Regions from separate parts of the Sporosarcina sp. NCCP-2331 genome, predicted to be linked through region 1. Evidence: riboswitches for the same ligand, from Rfam matches in the RefSeq annotation. Region 1 holds a riboswitch; the other holds the start of a gene.
The links. A riboswitch is a leader RNA that binds a small molecule or an ion and turns the genes downstream of it on or off. The one in region 1 is predicted to bind thiamine pyrophosphate.
Positions count from the first base shown of each region.

Region 2: linked by a shared signal. The riboswitch ahead of NCCP2331_RS11230 (3-oxoacyl-ACP reductase) and the one ahead of NCCP2331_RS16270 (ECF transporter S component) in region 1 are both predicted to bind thiamine pyrophosphate.

Region 1 covers NZ_BRCD01000036.1:1,961-9,699, forward strand. Annotated here, with positions in the region: gene NCCP2331_RS16250 (methyl-accepting chemotaxis protein) at 1-484, opposite strand, end outside; gene NCCP2331_RS16255 (MBL fold metallo-hydrolase) at 689-1,498, opposite strand; gene NCCP2331_RS16260 (energy-coupling factor transporter transmembrane component T family protein) at 1,589-2,356, opposite strand; gene NCCP2331_RS16265 (ABC transporter ATP-binding protein) at 2,334-3,818, opposite strand; gene NCCP2331_RS16270 (ECF transporter S component) at 3,820-4,389, opposite strand; TPP riboswitch at 4,471-4,582, opposite strand; gene NCCP2331_RS16275 (exonuclease domain-containing protein) at 4,746-5,321, shown strand; gene NCCP2331_RS16280 (methyl-accepting chemotaxis protein) at 5,575-7,260, opposite strand; gene NCCP2331_RS16285 (LolA family protein) at 7,617-7,739, opposite strand, start outside.
Region 2 covers NZ_BRCD01000017.1:69,104-76,842, reverse strand. Annotated here, with positions in the region: gene NCCP2331_RS11245 (class I adenylate-forming enzyme family protein) at 1-805, shown strand, start outside; gene NCCP2331_RS11240 (acyl-CoA dehydrogenase family protein) at 802-2,472, shown strand; gene NCCP2331_RS11235 (hypothetical protein) at 2,531-2,815, opposite strand; gene NCCP2331_RS11230 (3-oxoacyl-ACP reductase) at 3,361-4,125, opposite strand; TPP riboswitch at 4,184-4,282, opposite strand; gene NCCP2331_RS11225 (CitMHS family transporter) at 4,342-5,658, opposite strand; gene NCCP2331_RS11220 (response regulator) at 5,847-6,548, opposite strand; gene NCCP2331_RS11215 (ATP-binding protein) at 6,562-7,739, opposite strand, start outside.

The DNA of each region.
Region 1 (7,739 bases):
GGATCAGTAGCAAAGAAAAGCGGTAGTCCGATGTTCCGCAAATCAGCTCGGGAATGAAAATGTAACCGGCCAAATGATGGACTGCAAAGATTGCTGTACTGATTATGATTAATTTTATTTGGTCGAAAAATGCAATCAATGCAATCACAAGAAAAATGGAAAAATGGTATTCTACTAAGCCGTCTCCGCCTGCAATAATAGAAATACTGCTGAATGTCAGTGTCAGCATAATCAGAAAAGGCAGAACAGCAGAGTCCTGTTTTTTTCTGAGCATGACGACCGAAGTGATAAGAAGGATGACCGGAATAATGAAAAGTAAATTTTGCATAAACAATAAACTGCCTGTGAACGGGCCGGTACCGTTTAATAAAACATGGTCTCCCAGAAACCCAAACTGTCTGTGCATTAGGCTGACAATGATAGAAATAAGTAGCATAATACAAGAAAATAGCGTCATTAAGCTATTTCTATGGATGATATTCATTTACAAAAGCTCCTGTTCATCTATAATTACATTCAGTAAGCTAGTGTACAATATTATTCTTACAAAACTCTTAAAGTTATTTAGCGATGACATTAAGAGCTTCTGCTAACATAAAACTAGAAAGCAGTGAATTGTGTTAAAGAGTTAATTTCAAAAAACACCGGCCAGCGTATATTGCTGTGTCGGTGTTTTTTGTATAGTAACCTATGCTTCTGCCAATATCGAACGAATCATATGAATCGAATCCCATTCACCTGAAGAGAACTTGGTGATCGGATATTTGTTCGGCAGCAGTCGGTTTTTTATTTCTTTCTCGTCAAAGCCCTGGCCATGCAGATCCAGTGTCTGTTCACGAAGACCGATAAGGTACTCCAGTTTCTTCTCCATCGCTTTGCGTCCGTCCTTCACATATCCCGCATGACAGCAAAACATTTCCTCATAATCATGTGCCAGTACCGTCTCAATCGATCGGATGATGTCGGGGATATGTTCTTCTCGCAATACCAGCTTTGTTTTTGGGTTGACATAGAGGTCGCCGGAAAACAGCTGGCCTGTTTCTGTATTCAGGAACGCCAGATGATCTGCTGCGTGGCCGGGTGTATCGATGATTTTCCACTCCGCTTGGCGGGACATAAATGTTTTACCGAACGGCAGTGCGGTAAACGGTTTCCGGCTGCCCCAGAATGCTTTCCGGTAGAACGGGTACTTCGCTTTTCCTGCACATTCTGCGATGTGTTTCTTATCCATATAGACGGGAAGCCCGAATGTTTTTTGCAGGTAACCCGCCCCGCCTGTATGGTCCTCATGGGAATGAGTGATGACCACCTGGTCGATATCCGCTTTTTCAAAAAACGACTTGAATTGTTTCAACAGAGACTGAGCACCAGTATCAATTAAGACACCGTCTGTCTCAAACGAATACACATTCAGCTTGACACCTTGGAACGACACCACGCCGTTCATAAAACGAACGTCGCCAATCTTACCTTCGGATGCACTTTTCTTCATGAGCATATTCTTCACTTCCTTCTAGTCATGTTGCTTTATACTAGAATAACATATAATGAATGAATATTCATAAAATAGAAACGATTAGTTGATTTCTTATATAAAAGCCAGCGATAAGGCGGTGGCAATGACTGTAATCATCACGATCACAAACACTGCATCCATCTGGCTATAGTGAGTAGTATAATAATACGTCCTCGCTGCACCCATCTGATACTGCTTGGCTTCCATGGCAACCGCAATGCGCTGCGCACGGCGGATACTCTCTGCAAACAGGGGAACGGTGTACATCTGCAGACGTTCGTAAACGCCTTTAACACCTCTCGAAAATTGGATATTCCGCACTTTCAACGCATTCCTGCGAATCTGAAGTTCTTCCGTTACGGCAGGGATCAGCCGGAATGACGCGATAAAGCTGTATGCATATTTTGACGGCAGCCGAAATTGCTGCATCATCGCGTAGAAAAACAGCACAGGCTGAATCGTCAGCAGAAATGTGAAGCCGACAAATCCGAATGACAGCGACTTACTGCCGAGCAGCAGACCGTGCTGTATGCTCTCTTCAGAAATCTTGATTAAATACCACTGCCATAGCACTGTATCTCCTTTACCGAACAGGATCAGTGTCAGTGCGGAAGACAGGAATGAAATCAGCAGCGGAATCGACAGCAGGGCGAGCTTCCTGATGGAATAGCCGCTGAATAGATAGAAAAACACTCCATAAAAAACAGCTTGCCAGACAGCGAACGGGAAATTTTGATTAAAGAGCGTGATTAGTAATAGTGCAAAGAACACGACAAATTTCAGCGCAGGATTCACTTGAAACAGCCATGTTTTGCGCTCAGGCGTGAACCATGCGAGCATTCCGGTCACCTCCCGCAGAATCCGTGTGCACTATGCCGTCAGCTACTGTCCAGACTGATGTAGCAAAGTGTTCAACAATCTCCATATCATGCGTCACCATTAGAATCGTGACACCTTCCGTCCGCAGCTGCTCGAGTTTTTCAAGTATCGCGAACGTATTGCGGGCGTCCTGTCCGAAAGTTGGTTCGTCCAGCAACACAATATCAGTTCCGGGAGTGAGCGCTGTTGCTACACTAAGCCGGCGTTTCTGACCTGTTGAGAGCTGGTAGGGGTGGCGGCCGGCTGAATCCGGCAAGTTAAACAAGTGCATCAGTTCTTTGGCATACGCTTCCGCCTGATCCTTTGGCATGCCGTGTAATGAAACGGTCAATTCCTCTGCAATCGAGTTCGTGACAAATTGCAGCTCGGGATTTTGAAAGACGAGGGACAGGCCTTTTGGAAGATGCCGTTTCTTCTTTTTCTGGATAACAGGCTCGCCGTTTACTTCATAAATACCTTCTGTTCGCAGCAGTTGCATAAGTGACAGCAGCAGAGTACTTTTACCTGTACCGTTTTCACCTGTAATCGTGATCCAGTCCCCTGACTTCACCTCTGCGCATTCTGCCTGGATTTTTGGTGTGTTTCCGCGAAAACCGGTAAAGTCTTTCAACCGAATTTTATTAGAAGAACCGACGGGCTTGCGGTTGTGCATCATCGAGCGGAAACTATTCAGTTCCAGATACTCTTTCCACACGCCCGGATACCAGATGCCATAGCGCTTCAATTCTTTCTGATAATCAGCGAAAATAGCCGCCGGCGGACCTTCTGCGATGATAGCTCCATTGTCGCTAAACAGCACAACGCGGTCTACCCAGTCGGCAATCAAATCAATTTTATGTTCTACAATGATCACCGTTTTATCAGCTGTAGCCTGCTTAATGGAAGACCAGATCTGCTCCGTACCATCGGGGTCCAAAAGGGCAGACGGTTCATCAAGAAACAGGACATCGGGCTCCAGCAGAAGTACAGAAGCCAGCGCCAGACGCTGTTTCATGCCCTGCGACATTTCGTTGATTGGCGAATGTGATGTGTTCAGCTGCAGATCTACACGCTTTAACGCTTCTTCAATCAAAGGTGCCATTTTATCCCGCGGGGCTTGCAAATTCTCCAGCACAAATGCCAGTTCTTCATCTGCATACGTCATGCAGAATTGCGTATCAGGATCTTGGAAGACGAATCCCCAAGATTCAGGCAGTACAATTTGGTCTGCTTTCATTGGCAGCTCAATGGAATTGGGAATGATGCCGCTCAGTACTTGAAGCAGTGTCGATTTTCCACAGCCGCTTGGTCCGAGCAGCAGAACTTTTTCACCCCGCTGCACAGAAAACGAGAAATCTTTGAAAACTAATGAATCCTCACCCGGAAATTTCAGACGCAGATTGGTGACGCCGGCCGGGCATTGTTTCGAATGAACCATCTTCATGTTACCGGTCCAGCATCGAGTATTCTTTTTTATCAACGGGACGGATTAAAGATGTCACACCTGTTTTTTCAAGAGCGCGGACAATCAGTACAGCAAATATGCCGGTGAAGATAAATGCGCTGATCGCACGCAGCCCATATTTCACAATAAGAGCCCAAGTTTCAAGCGCGGCATAACCGTACACCAAATCAAGTGTGAAGCTGGCAGCACAGGAAGCAACACCTGCAAGTCCTGCAACCAGCATGGAAAATCGTTTGTAGCGGGCTGCCGCAAATACTAATTCAGCTGCCAGCCCCTGTACAAACCCGTACATTAATACTTCAATGCCATGGCCTGCAAACGCCGATAAACTTGCACCTGCAATACTTGCAATCAATGCGGTGCCGGGCTTGCGGATGAGCAGGTAGGCGAAGGGACCCACCATGAACCACATTCCATAGATCAGCTGACGGGCAACCGGCATGATTGGTTTGACTACAGTGTATAGGTCATCCCAGAATTTCATGAGGATGCCGAAGACCACGCCGATCATGATGGTGATCAGCAAATCTGTAAACTTTAATTTCTTCAATAAATTCCACTCCTTTTATTTTTGCCTAAACAAAAAGCCGTCTGAAAGAGCAGACAGCCGAGGAGGGAAATTCATCCCGATTATTCCATCGAACACGCTCTCTACGCTGGCATTACCCAGATCAGATTCACGGTCAGCAGCGGTTTCATCTGCTATCTCAGCCTGATTCACTCAAGCACCCGTACGGACAATTATGTTAGCAATGCTAGTATACAGCAGACAGATTTGTCTGGCAACCTGTCAATGATCAGAGCAAGATGTTACTGCAGAACATGGGTGCGCTGGTATAATAGAAGAAAAGACGGCGCTGGAAGAGTTAGTTACTAGTGATTAATTGACAGTGAAGGAGTTTTCCAATGAATAAACAGATAGCCTTTATAGATGTGGAAACGACGGGTATGAGTGCGGAAGGCAGTGAAGTGATTGAACTCGGAGTCATGCTCGGTGAATTTGAAAACAACAGGATTGTCCGTGTGACAGACGAGTATTGCGAGTTTCAGGAGCCGTTTTATTCGATACCTTCGACAATTACGAGAATTACAGGGATCCATGATCAGATGGTGAGAGGGAAGTCGCTTGATATGAATAAAATCATATCAATTTTAAGCCAGGCAGATGGGATCGTGGCGCATAATGCTGCATTTGACAGGGGGTTCGTCAGCCGGCTGCTGCCCGAAACGCTTGATATGGACTGGTATTGTTCCGTCCGGCAGATCAGATGGAAAGATTATGGTTTTGAAAACGGCAAACTGCAGCAGCTGCTGAACGCACATCGGATTGACGTGAAGCAGGCGCACAGAGCGCTGGATGATGCGAAAAACCTTGCAGTGTTGTTGAATCATTCACATTCGAAACTGGCGGAAGACGCGACGTTCATTTCATATTTAATGGAGAAGAATCCGCTGAAAAAGCCGGCTGGACTACGCAGATAACTAATGAGAGCCGCCCGTAAAGTCATTTTTAATTGGCTTTGCGGGCGGCTCTCTTTGCGTTACGGACACTTAGATTACTCTATGATCATCCGTTGTGTTTTAAAGGAGGGGCTGGGTAATAGTACCTTAAAGGGAAAAGAATGCTGTCAGTGTAAATGCGTAGGATGTGAGTGTTGGAATGAATCTTGAAAGGCAATTAGAAAAGCGCCTGTTCTGAAGGTTACAGAACAGGCGCTTTTAAGATTTGAAATAATTACAGTTTAAACTGTCGGACAAGATTATTCAGTTCTTCTGCCAACGCTGCCAAGTCACCCGAACTTTTTGCGACTTCTTCCATCGCGCTGCTTGCCTGCTCGGAAGAAGCGGATGTCTCTTGTACTCCAGCTGCGGATTCTTCTGTGATGGCAGCAATTTCTTCGATAGAACTGCTCATTTCTTCACTGTTCGTCGAAATAGCCTGCAGATCTTGTGCCATACCGCGGATTCGTTCAGTCATTGCTGTTACGGCCTCATTGATTTTCTGGAAGGTTTCTCCTGTTCGCTCGATTTGGCCCGTTCCTTCCTCGACTTCTTTATAACCCATTTGAAGCGAATCTGTCACCATACTGGACTCGCTTTGAATCCGACGGACGATATCGGTAATGGTCGTTACGGAAGCGGAAGACTGCTCAGCGAGTTTCCGGACTTCATCAGCCACGACTGCAAATCCCTTGCCGTGCTCGCCGGCTCGCGCAGCTTCAATTGCTGCATTCAAGGCGAGCAGATTGGTCTGTGCCGCAATGTCTTGGATGACGGAGACGAGTTCCGAAATCTGTTGGGTATGCTGATCCAGCCCCTCTACTTTCAGGACAGCTTCATGCACCATCTTATCGATCAATCCCATCTGTTTGGAAGAGGAATTCATCAATTCGCTGCCTTCAACCGTCATTCCCAAAATTTCATCAGAAGACTGCTGAATGAAACGTCCGCTTTCATTGGCACCAGCGACTTTCAGCACAAAAGATTCCATATTGCTTGACAGGCTGGACGCATTGTCTGCCTGCGACTCAGTACCGTGTGCCAAATCTTCCATCGTCGTGGCAATTTGCTCCGTGCCGGCTTTCACTTCATTAGCTGACTGGGTCAGCTCCTCGCTCTGTGTAGAAACAGTGGAGGATACATGCCCGATTTCGTCGAGCAGATGATGAGTGCTTCTGTTCATCTCATTCGTAGAGGCAATTAGCTGTCCAATTTCATCCCGAAGATGAGTCTCAAGCGGTTCGCCGGTCAAATCGCCGTCTGCCAGCCGCTTCATGCGGTCGTTGACGATTCCAAGCGGCCGGGTAATTGAATTCGATGTGACGAGCGCGGCGGCAATGCTCAGCAGTATCACCAGTATAATCACACTGGTTACTACAATGGCAGTTGTTTTACCGCCTGCCAGCATCTCTTTTTCCAGTTCAATGATGAATTGCTCCCGGTTACTGGCAGTCTCTTCATAGGCGCCCATCAAGGAGAGGGCTTCCTCATTTAATGCGAGCAGATTGACGCGGGCTTCCTCCTCATTGCCTCTCTTATACTCTGTAAATACATCATCCGTGATCGCTTCCCGCCATTTGACTGTGCGGTCCATCAGATCCATCGTCTCCTGGCTGGTACCGAGTTCACGAATGGCTTCTTGATCAGCTGCACTGTCCGCAGTATATTCATCAAATAAATCCTGATAGTGCTGCTCTCCTGTCAGGATGAAGCCTCTTGATGTAGCTATGCGGTTCGCCATATCTAGAGACAGCTGCTCATCTGCAATCAGCAGCGGCAGCTCCTTCTCCAAAATATTTTGTGTTAACTTATTGTTTTGCTGCAGGGTATATATCATATATGACCCGACCAGCACGATTAATAGAACGACCACCGAAAAACCAAACAGCAACTTCCCCCGAATACTTTTGAAAGTACCCATTTTTCCACTCTCCTGACTGACAATTAATGATCATCGGATTTTCATGAGTTATATGTAATAAGAATGAGTGTTCAGTGAAAATATGAAACTACCGATGAAAGTAGGTGCTTATAGTATAGCGCTTTTTCATAGTATTTACTATGAGCTAGTGAAAAAGACTTAAAAAGTTCTTTTTTATCAGCTATGAGGGAAGTATTGGAATACTCAAAAAATGCCCCTGCATCTATGTGCAGGGGCATGGATTACTTGAGTTTATTTTTTACTCTGCTTCAAATACAGCAAGGTGACGCTGATTGAATAGATCAGCAAAAACATGATGACTGTCAAATACCAATTCAACAAGAATTCCTCCTCATCTATTCTTCTGTCAACTTCATCGATTCTAAATAGGTTAGTGCCTCGTCAAAATCAATTTCGGGGTTTTCCAATATGATATTATACTGCAATCCCTCCTCTTCCCATTCCATGAACCGGAATCC
Region 2 (7,739 bases), on a different contig from region 1:
CATCGATACAGTCGAGAAGGAGAAGACGACACATTTCTTCGGCGCGCCGGTTGCCTATCTGCTGTCTGCAGGAAATCCGAGACTGCAGGAAGCAGATCTATCCTCGATGAAATGGTGGGTTTATGGTGGAGCGCCGTTGTCTGCTGATGAGGTGAAGAAGGTGAAAGCTGCGTTCCGTACGGATCATTTGGTTTGTGTGTATGGACTAACGGAAGCAGGTCCGAGCGGTTCGCTGTTGATGGCAGATGAGCATGAGACGAAAGCGGGAAGTATCGGAAGGCGTGCACCTCTGCACACGGAACTTCGTATTGTTGATGAAACGGGACAAGACGCTGCAGCGGGAGAAGTTGGGGAGATCGTGTTGCTGGGTGAAGGAAATATGCTAGGCTACTATAAAAATGAAGAAGCGACGAAAGAAGCTTATTACGGCGGCTGGCTGCGTACCGGCGATCTGGCACTGGAAGATGAAGACGGGTTTTATTGGATTGTCGGCCGCAAGAAAGATGTGATTGTATCCGGAGGCGTCAATATTTATCCACAGGAAATCGAAGAGTTGATTGTGCAGTTCCCGGGCGTGACGGAAGTTGCCGTCGTCGGTGTGCCGCATACCGAATGGGGAGAGACGGTGAAGGCGGTCTTTGCGGCTTCGGGTGAAATCGATGCAGGTAATCTGCAGGCTTATCTGAAGGAGAATTTGGCTTCATTCAAAATACCGCGCATTTATGAGCAAGTGGAAGCACTGCCGCGAAATGCTTCGGGGAAAATTCTCAAACAGCCATTGCGGGAAGGAGAATTTGCACGATGAAAGTGTTACAGAATACTGATCATTATGAAACGGGAAACTTTTTCAGGGGCGCCGAAACGCTGGAATTGATTTTGCGGGAGCGGCTGCAAGGGCCGTTTCTTGATTATGCATTACGGGAACTTGACGAGTTTGGAAGGGCTTGCGCCAATGAAATTGACGAGCGTGCAGCGTATACCGACCGGGAAGGTGAGCCGCGTTTGCTTCGCTATAATAAATTCGGTGAAGAGGTTTCTGAAGTATGGGTCAATGAAGGCTATAAGAAAACCGTACAGGAAACGTACGATACAGGAATTGTCGGCTATGTCCATAAAGAGATTCCAGGCCTCGGCCATAAGGGGAATTACACATATAGCTTTGCACAGGGGTATCTCCTGTCGCATGCGGAACCGGGTTTTTACTGTCCGGTCACGCTGACGATGGCGACAGCGTATTTGCTGGATCATTTTGCTGATGATGAAGTGAAAGAGCGCTTCCTGCCGCATGTCTGCGCGACGGGTGATATGCCTTTATTCGAAGGGGCGACGTTTTTGACAGAGCGCCAGGGCGGATCAGATGTCGGCGCAAATATTGTGCGCGCGGTGGAAGAAGACGGCGGATATCGTCTGTACGGAGAAAAATATTTTGCTTCGAATGCGGGGATGGCGGGCGTGGCAATGGTGCTGGCGAGGATGGAAGGTGCCCCGGAAGGATCGAGGGGTCTGACGTTGTTCGCGGTTCCGTGGCGCAATGAAGACGGGGAGCTGAACCATCTTCGTGTACGCCGTCTGAAAGATAAGCTTGGCGTGCGCGCAGTGCCTTCGGGCGAGGTGGAGTTTGAGGGAGCTGTCGCGTACGTCGTGGGAGATCCGGCAAGAGGGCTTGCTTATATGCTCGAAGCACTGAATCTGTCGCGTATTTGCAATGCCGTCGCTTCACTGGGCATCATGCGCAGAGCTTTACTTGAGTCCAATGCATATGCCAGCCGCAGAAACGCATTCGGACGGCGATTGACGGATTATCCGATGGTGCGCGATTCGCTTGGCAGGCTCCGTGCGAAACTGCATGCAGAAACGGTAACGGTATTTGATTTTATTAAGCTGTATGAGAATGTCACGAATGGCAAGGCGAGTGAGCGCGAACAGGTGCTGAACCGGCTTTTCATTGCGCTGATTAAGAAAGAAACGGCTGAGCAGTCGATTCATTTTTCGCATGAAGCGATTGAGATGCATGGAGGCAATGGTTATATCGAAGACTTTGTGACACCGCGTCTGTTGCGGGATGCACAGGTATTGACGGTATGGGAAGGCACGGCGAATATTCTGGCGCTGGAGCTGATTCGTTTAGTTTCGAAATATAACGTGCATGAATTATTTATTGAAGAAATGAAATCCCGTATTACGACGCTTGCCGACAATGAATGGAAGCAGGTGCTGGCGGCAGAGCTCGCTGATCAGCAAGAAGGACTCACGGCATTTGCAGGTTATGATCAGGCACTGCAGACGTTCGAAGCGAAAAATTGGATGAAACGGATGTCTGATCTGTATGAAAGTGTTGTGACGCTGGAGTGGGCGGATAAATACGGCGGGAAGTATGAAAAGCTGGCGGAAATATTTATGGAAAATACATGGAACTTGCGGAAGTCTGGCGGACCGATGAAAACGGTGGAGTATTTTGATGAAATGATGTGAAAAAAGACAGCAGGGCAGTCTGATGCTCTGCTGTCTTTTCCTGTATTCATCACGAGGGTCAGGTCCGATATTTCATCGTACAAATTTCGGACAACGGGATTTCATTAACAGTGGTATCTCCGGCGGGCTGGAAATGAACGGTTCGTGTGCTGCGGTTGAAATCTAAATAATAGCCGGTTCGTTTCGTATCTTTTGAATCAATCAGTGTGAGTATTACAGGCGTGCCCATCAGGAAATCGGTGATGATATGGACCAAATGCCGTTCTTCGTAACATTTCTTTTCTGGCCGGGAAACAGAGGGAGAGTCACAGCCGCTGCAAGGTCTGAATTTTCTGGATGCCATAAAAGTATGCACCTCCTTCATTTCTAGCTTATGTTGATATTTGAAGGAGAGCTGTGCCGTTTTGGCAGGGAAATTGCGTGCTATGAGCATTTGCGGAGGCTTCATGATCACTTGGCAGGGGAATATGATCACGTGCGGGGGCGCTATGAGCGCTTGGCGCATTGCTATGATCACGCGGCCGGATCCATGAGCGTTTGAAGGGTGTCCATGAGCATCGCTGAACTATTCGGGTTAAAATGACGGCAGTTTTATTTACGCATCGTGTGTGCTGAGGAAATTAGATATTTGCCTTGCACGCAGCATAACCAACCGCACCAAAAAAGCCGTTTGCCGCACCAAAACGCTCCTGAAGCGCGCCAAAAACAGTGACTGCCGCACATTTACGCCTTTGCGCCGCTCCAAACCGCCGTCCGAACGCGCCAAACAGGCCGACCACCGCACCATTGCCAAAAAGTCACTCCAAAAATTCCGCCAATGAAAAAGGCTGTCCTGGAAGAGCCAGACGATCATGACTCTTCCGGAACAGCCGGGTAATACTTTTACTTTTAATCCATCACCAATCCTCCATCGACCACAAGGTTCTGTCCTGTGATCGCACGGCTTGCGGGGGAAGCGAAGAATACTACGACGTCCGCCACTTCTTCGGGAGTCACAACGCGGTCGATCGGTGTGCTGGCTTTAATGATGTCGAAAACCGCATCCGGCGTGGCGGCGCTTGCGTCTGTTTTCAATAATAACCCGCCGGATACCATGTTGACCGTGATGCCGTCCGGTCCGAGTTCTTTTGCCATACTTCGTGTCATACCGAGGAGTGCTGCTTTGCTTGTGTTGTAATCGTGATAGGGAACTACCGGGTTTTGTACGAGATTTGTTCCGATGTTGATGATGCGTCCGAATTTCTGCTCATTCATTCCGTCCCTGACCGCCTGAAGCGTATGTAATGTTGCGCCGACAGAGCCTTCGAGCTGCTTCAAGTAATCCTGCCAGTCGATTGTATCGAGCTTTTCACGGTCATCTCCGTTGAATGAAAAGTCGATCAATGCATTGTTGACAACTGTTGTAATCGGCTTTCCGAAATGCGCCTTTGCCTCTTCGGCGAGCGACTGCAGTTCCTCTGGATTCCGTACATCCGCTTTCAGTGCGATCGCGCGGTCTGCACCGATTTCATTGACGACCTTCTGAGCTTTCTCTTCACTTTGGAAATAGTTCACTACAACTTTGGCTCCCGCTGCGCCGAATGCTTTCACGGTGGCCGCGCCCAAACCTCTGCTTGCTCCTGTTACTAATACGACCTGATCTTTTAATTCCAATGAATACAGCTCCCTTTTACATAACTTCATAGAAAAAGACCCCTGGGAGTCAGAGGCCGTTTAGAAAACGCCACTTCCCTCCGCCGGTGTTAACCGAATCAGGTTCAAAGGGTCGGAATAAATTCCTCTCAGCCAATCGGCGCCCCTAGTGATCTTTATATATATGTGTCTAGTAAGTATAGCATAATGGTAATATTCTGTGTTTAGCCGACTCTCTTAAAATGTAATTACACCAAGAGCCATCGTGATGAGGAACAAAACAATGCTGAATCCCCACATAATCAGGAATGAGTAACGAATATGTTTCCCCATCTCAAGACCCGCCAGCCCAAGTGCAAGCCAAAGGGCCGGAGAGAACGGGCTGACGAATGTTCCGATGATGTTTCCGACGATCAGCGCATAAGCAGCGGAAATCGAAGGGACACCAAATCCGGAAACAACTTGTTCCACGATTGGCAATAAAGCGAAATAATAAGCATCGGTACTCAACAATAAATCGAATGGAACGCCGAAGAATCCGATGATGATGTGTAAATAGGGCACGATGAATGCCGGTAGAATTTTTACTAGATCAGTAGCGATGGAATCCAGCATGTTGGCGCCGTTCAAGATACCTAAGAATGATCCGGCAGCCAAGATGATTGCAGCCATCAGCAAGGCATTCGGCGCATGTGCTTTGATCCGCTCCATCTGCTCAGTTACAGACCGGTAGTTCAAAGGCAGTGCAATACTGAAACCTATCATGAAGATAAAGCCGGCGGGAACTTTCCCCCAGACGAGCAGTCCGATGACTGTTACGGCAATAATGACGTTCAGCCACAGCATTTTCGGACGCTGCAGAGAATTAACAGTTTGTAGGGATTCCTCCTCGACATCGTCTTCTGTGAAATCCTCTTCTGCTCCATTGGCGAGGCGTTTCGCGATTCGGCGGTTTTCGCGCATACCTAGGACAAAAGCAACCGCGACTAACAGCAATAGACCGATGACCTGAATTTTAATCAGCGGGCGCCAGAGCTCCGTTACATCGACACCCAGTACAGCTGCCGCACGGCCAAGCGGACCGCCCCATGGCACCATATTGACAATACTTGCGGATGTACCCACGAGCAGCAGAAGTAAATAGGGACTCATTTTCAAACGTTTATAAAGTGGGAGCAATGCCGGAATCGTAATCAAGAACGTTGAGGCGCCTGAACCGTCCAGCTGCGCGATTGCTGCGATCACAACAGTTGCCATTGAAACTGCAATAACATTTCCTCGCGAAATAAAGATCATTGTATTGATTAGCGGATCGAAAACGCCGGCATCCTGCATGATTCCAAAAAACAGAATAGCGAAGATGAACATAATGACGACACTAGTGACCGAGTCGATTCCGCTTCCGAAGAACTCTCCAATTTCTTTAAAGTTATATCCGGCAAAGAAAGCACCGAAGATCGGCACGATGACCAGTCCGACAATCGGTGTGATCCGGCCGCTGATTAGCAAAGCGACAATAATAAAGATGGTTAATAATCCAATAATACTTAACATAGCGTTTCCTCCTTATAAGAACAAGTTTATAAAAGAAGTATGTAAGCGGATACATTAAGCGTATCCAATGATTCCTTCTTAAGTTGTTCATACTGTAACACGGAAGAAAGGGGCTAAAAAGATTATGATTATAAGACCAATAGAGTTTATTCTATGCATTTTGTTCATTCTGCTCACGGCTGGAGCAGTCAGATTTTCAAATAGGTGCGCTCAGGTCTTCCGACGTCGCCGTAATGAAGCTGCGCTTTTGCCTTTTCGGCAGAAACCAGAAATTCCAAATAGCGTCTGGCGGTGGAACGGCTGACCCCGGCTGCCTGTCCGACGTCAATCGCATTCATGCCGTCTGCTGAACTGCTCGTCAGAACATCTTCAATTCGTTCCAAAGTTAACTGATCAATCCCTTTAGGCAAACCATCAGGTGCGGCGGCTGTTGAAGGACTGACATCGATTCCGTATAACAGGCGGTCCAGATCTTCCTGATTGACCTCCTCTTTTGAAGCCAATAAAATTTTGCGTGCCCGGTAGCGTGTAAATGTTTTATGAAATCGGTCAAAGTCGACAGGTTTCAGTAAATAATCGACCACGCCGCCATGCAGAGCTTCTTCCACAGTCGCTGTCTCTTTTGCCGCAGTCACAAATACGATATCAATAGCAGGGAAGTCGCTGCGGAGACGCCGAAATAATTCAAGCCCCGGACTGTCCGGAATATACACATCCAATAAAATCAGATCAGGCAACTGCTCTGTCTGCTGTAAAAAAGTGAGGCTTTCTTCTGCAGTTTTCATTTCCGCGAGTACTTGAAAACCGGTGATCTGTTCAATAAGCTGCCGATTAATTTGCGCCACCCGAAAATCATCCTCAACAATCAGTACTCGAATTGTCTTTATCATATCAAACCATCCTTTATTCAGTAATTTTTGGAATAGTCACGACAAAACAAGTGCCTCCAAGTTCGCTCGGTTCAATAGACAGCTGACCGTTTACTGCATCGACAGCCTGTTTTGTCAGTGCGAGGCCGAAACCTCTGCCAGAGCCAGTTTTTGTTGAAGTTCCTTTTTTGAAAACATCATCCAGCAACGAACTTGCAATACCGGGTCCGGCATCGTCTATTTCGAACAGTATATCCTGTCCAATATCCGTAAAAAAGACAGATATTTCCCGGGAAATTGCTTTTTCATCATATACCGCGTCAAACGCATTATCCAGTAAATTTCCGACAGCAGTCAGCAAGGCCTGCCGGGTGCGGTCGGATAAAGGGGAATGCAAGCGGCTGCCAGGCTGTATCGTTACGTGAATTTGTATTTCGCTTGCCTGGTTTAATTTCCCGACAAGCAAACCGCTGACATAGGGGTCTTCCACTTCATTCAGCAAGGCATCCATCCATTCCTGCTGAATATTCATTTCCTCCTGAATGAAATCCAACACTTCTTCTTTCTTGCCTAAGCGCGTCAGTCCCATGATCGTATAGAGCTTGTTGGAGAACTCGTGAGTCTGTGAACGAAGCGCATCCGCATACTGCTGGATATGCGTCAGTTTCTTTGTCAGATTTTCGATTTCAGTTTTATTCCGGAAAGTGGCAACCGCACCCCAAACGTTGTTTTCATAGAAAATTGGCACACTGTTGACATAGACGCTGTGTGTACCCAGGATTTTTTCCTGATCAAAAATAGCCTGTTCGGTTTCGAGAACATAAGGCAAATCTGAAGTGGGAAAACTATCTTGAATCGACTTGCCAATCCACTTTTCTGTCCGAAGTTCATCGTTTGTCAGCAGCTTTAAAGCGGCAGAGTTGATCATAGTAATCTGTCCTTCTTTATTGATCGCGATGATTCCTTCGTGAATGGAATGAAGGATCGTTTCTTTCTGGAATAATAAATGAGAGATTTCCTCAGGTTCGAGGCCGAATAAAGATTTTTTAATATAGTTTGCGATAAATACAGCGCCTATAATGGCAGCGATACTGATCGCGAGCAGAACAAACCATATTTCTTTACTGTAATCCCAAATTACTGTATTAATGGCCTCTGCCAAAAAGCCGACTGATACGACACCGACAATTTCCCCTTCTGCATAAATTGGAA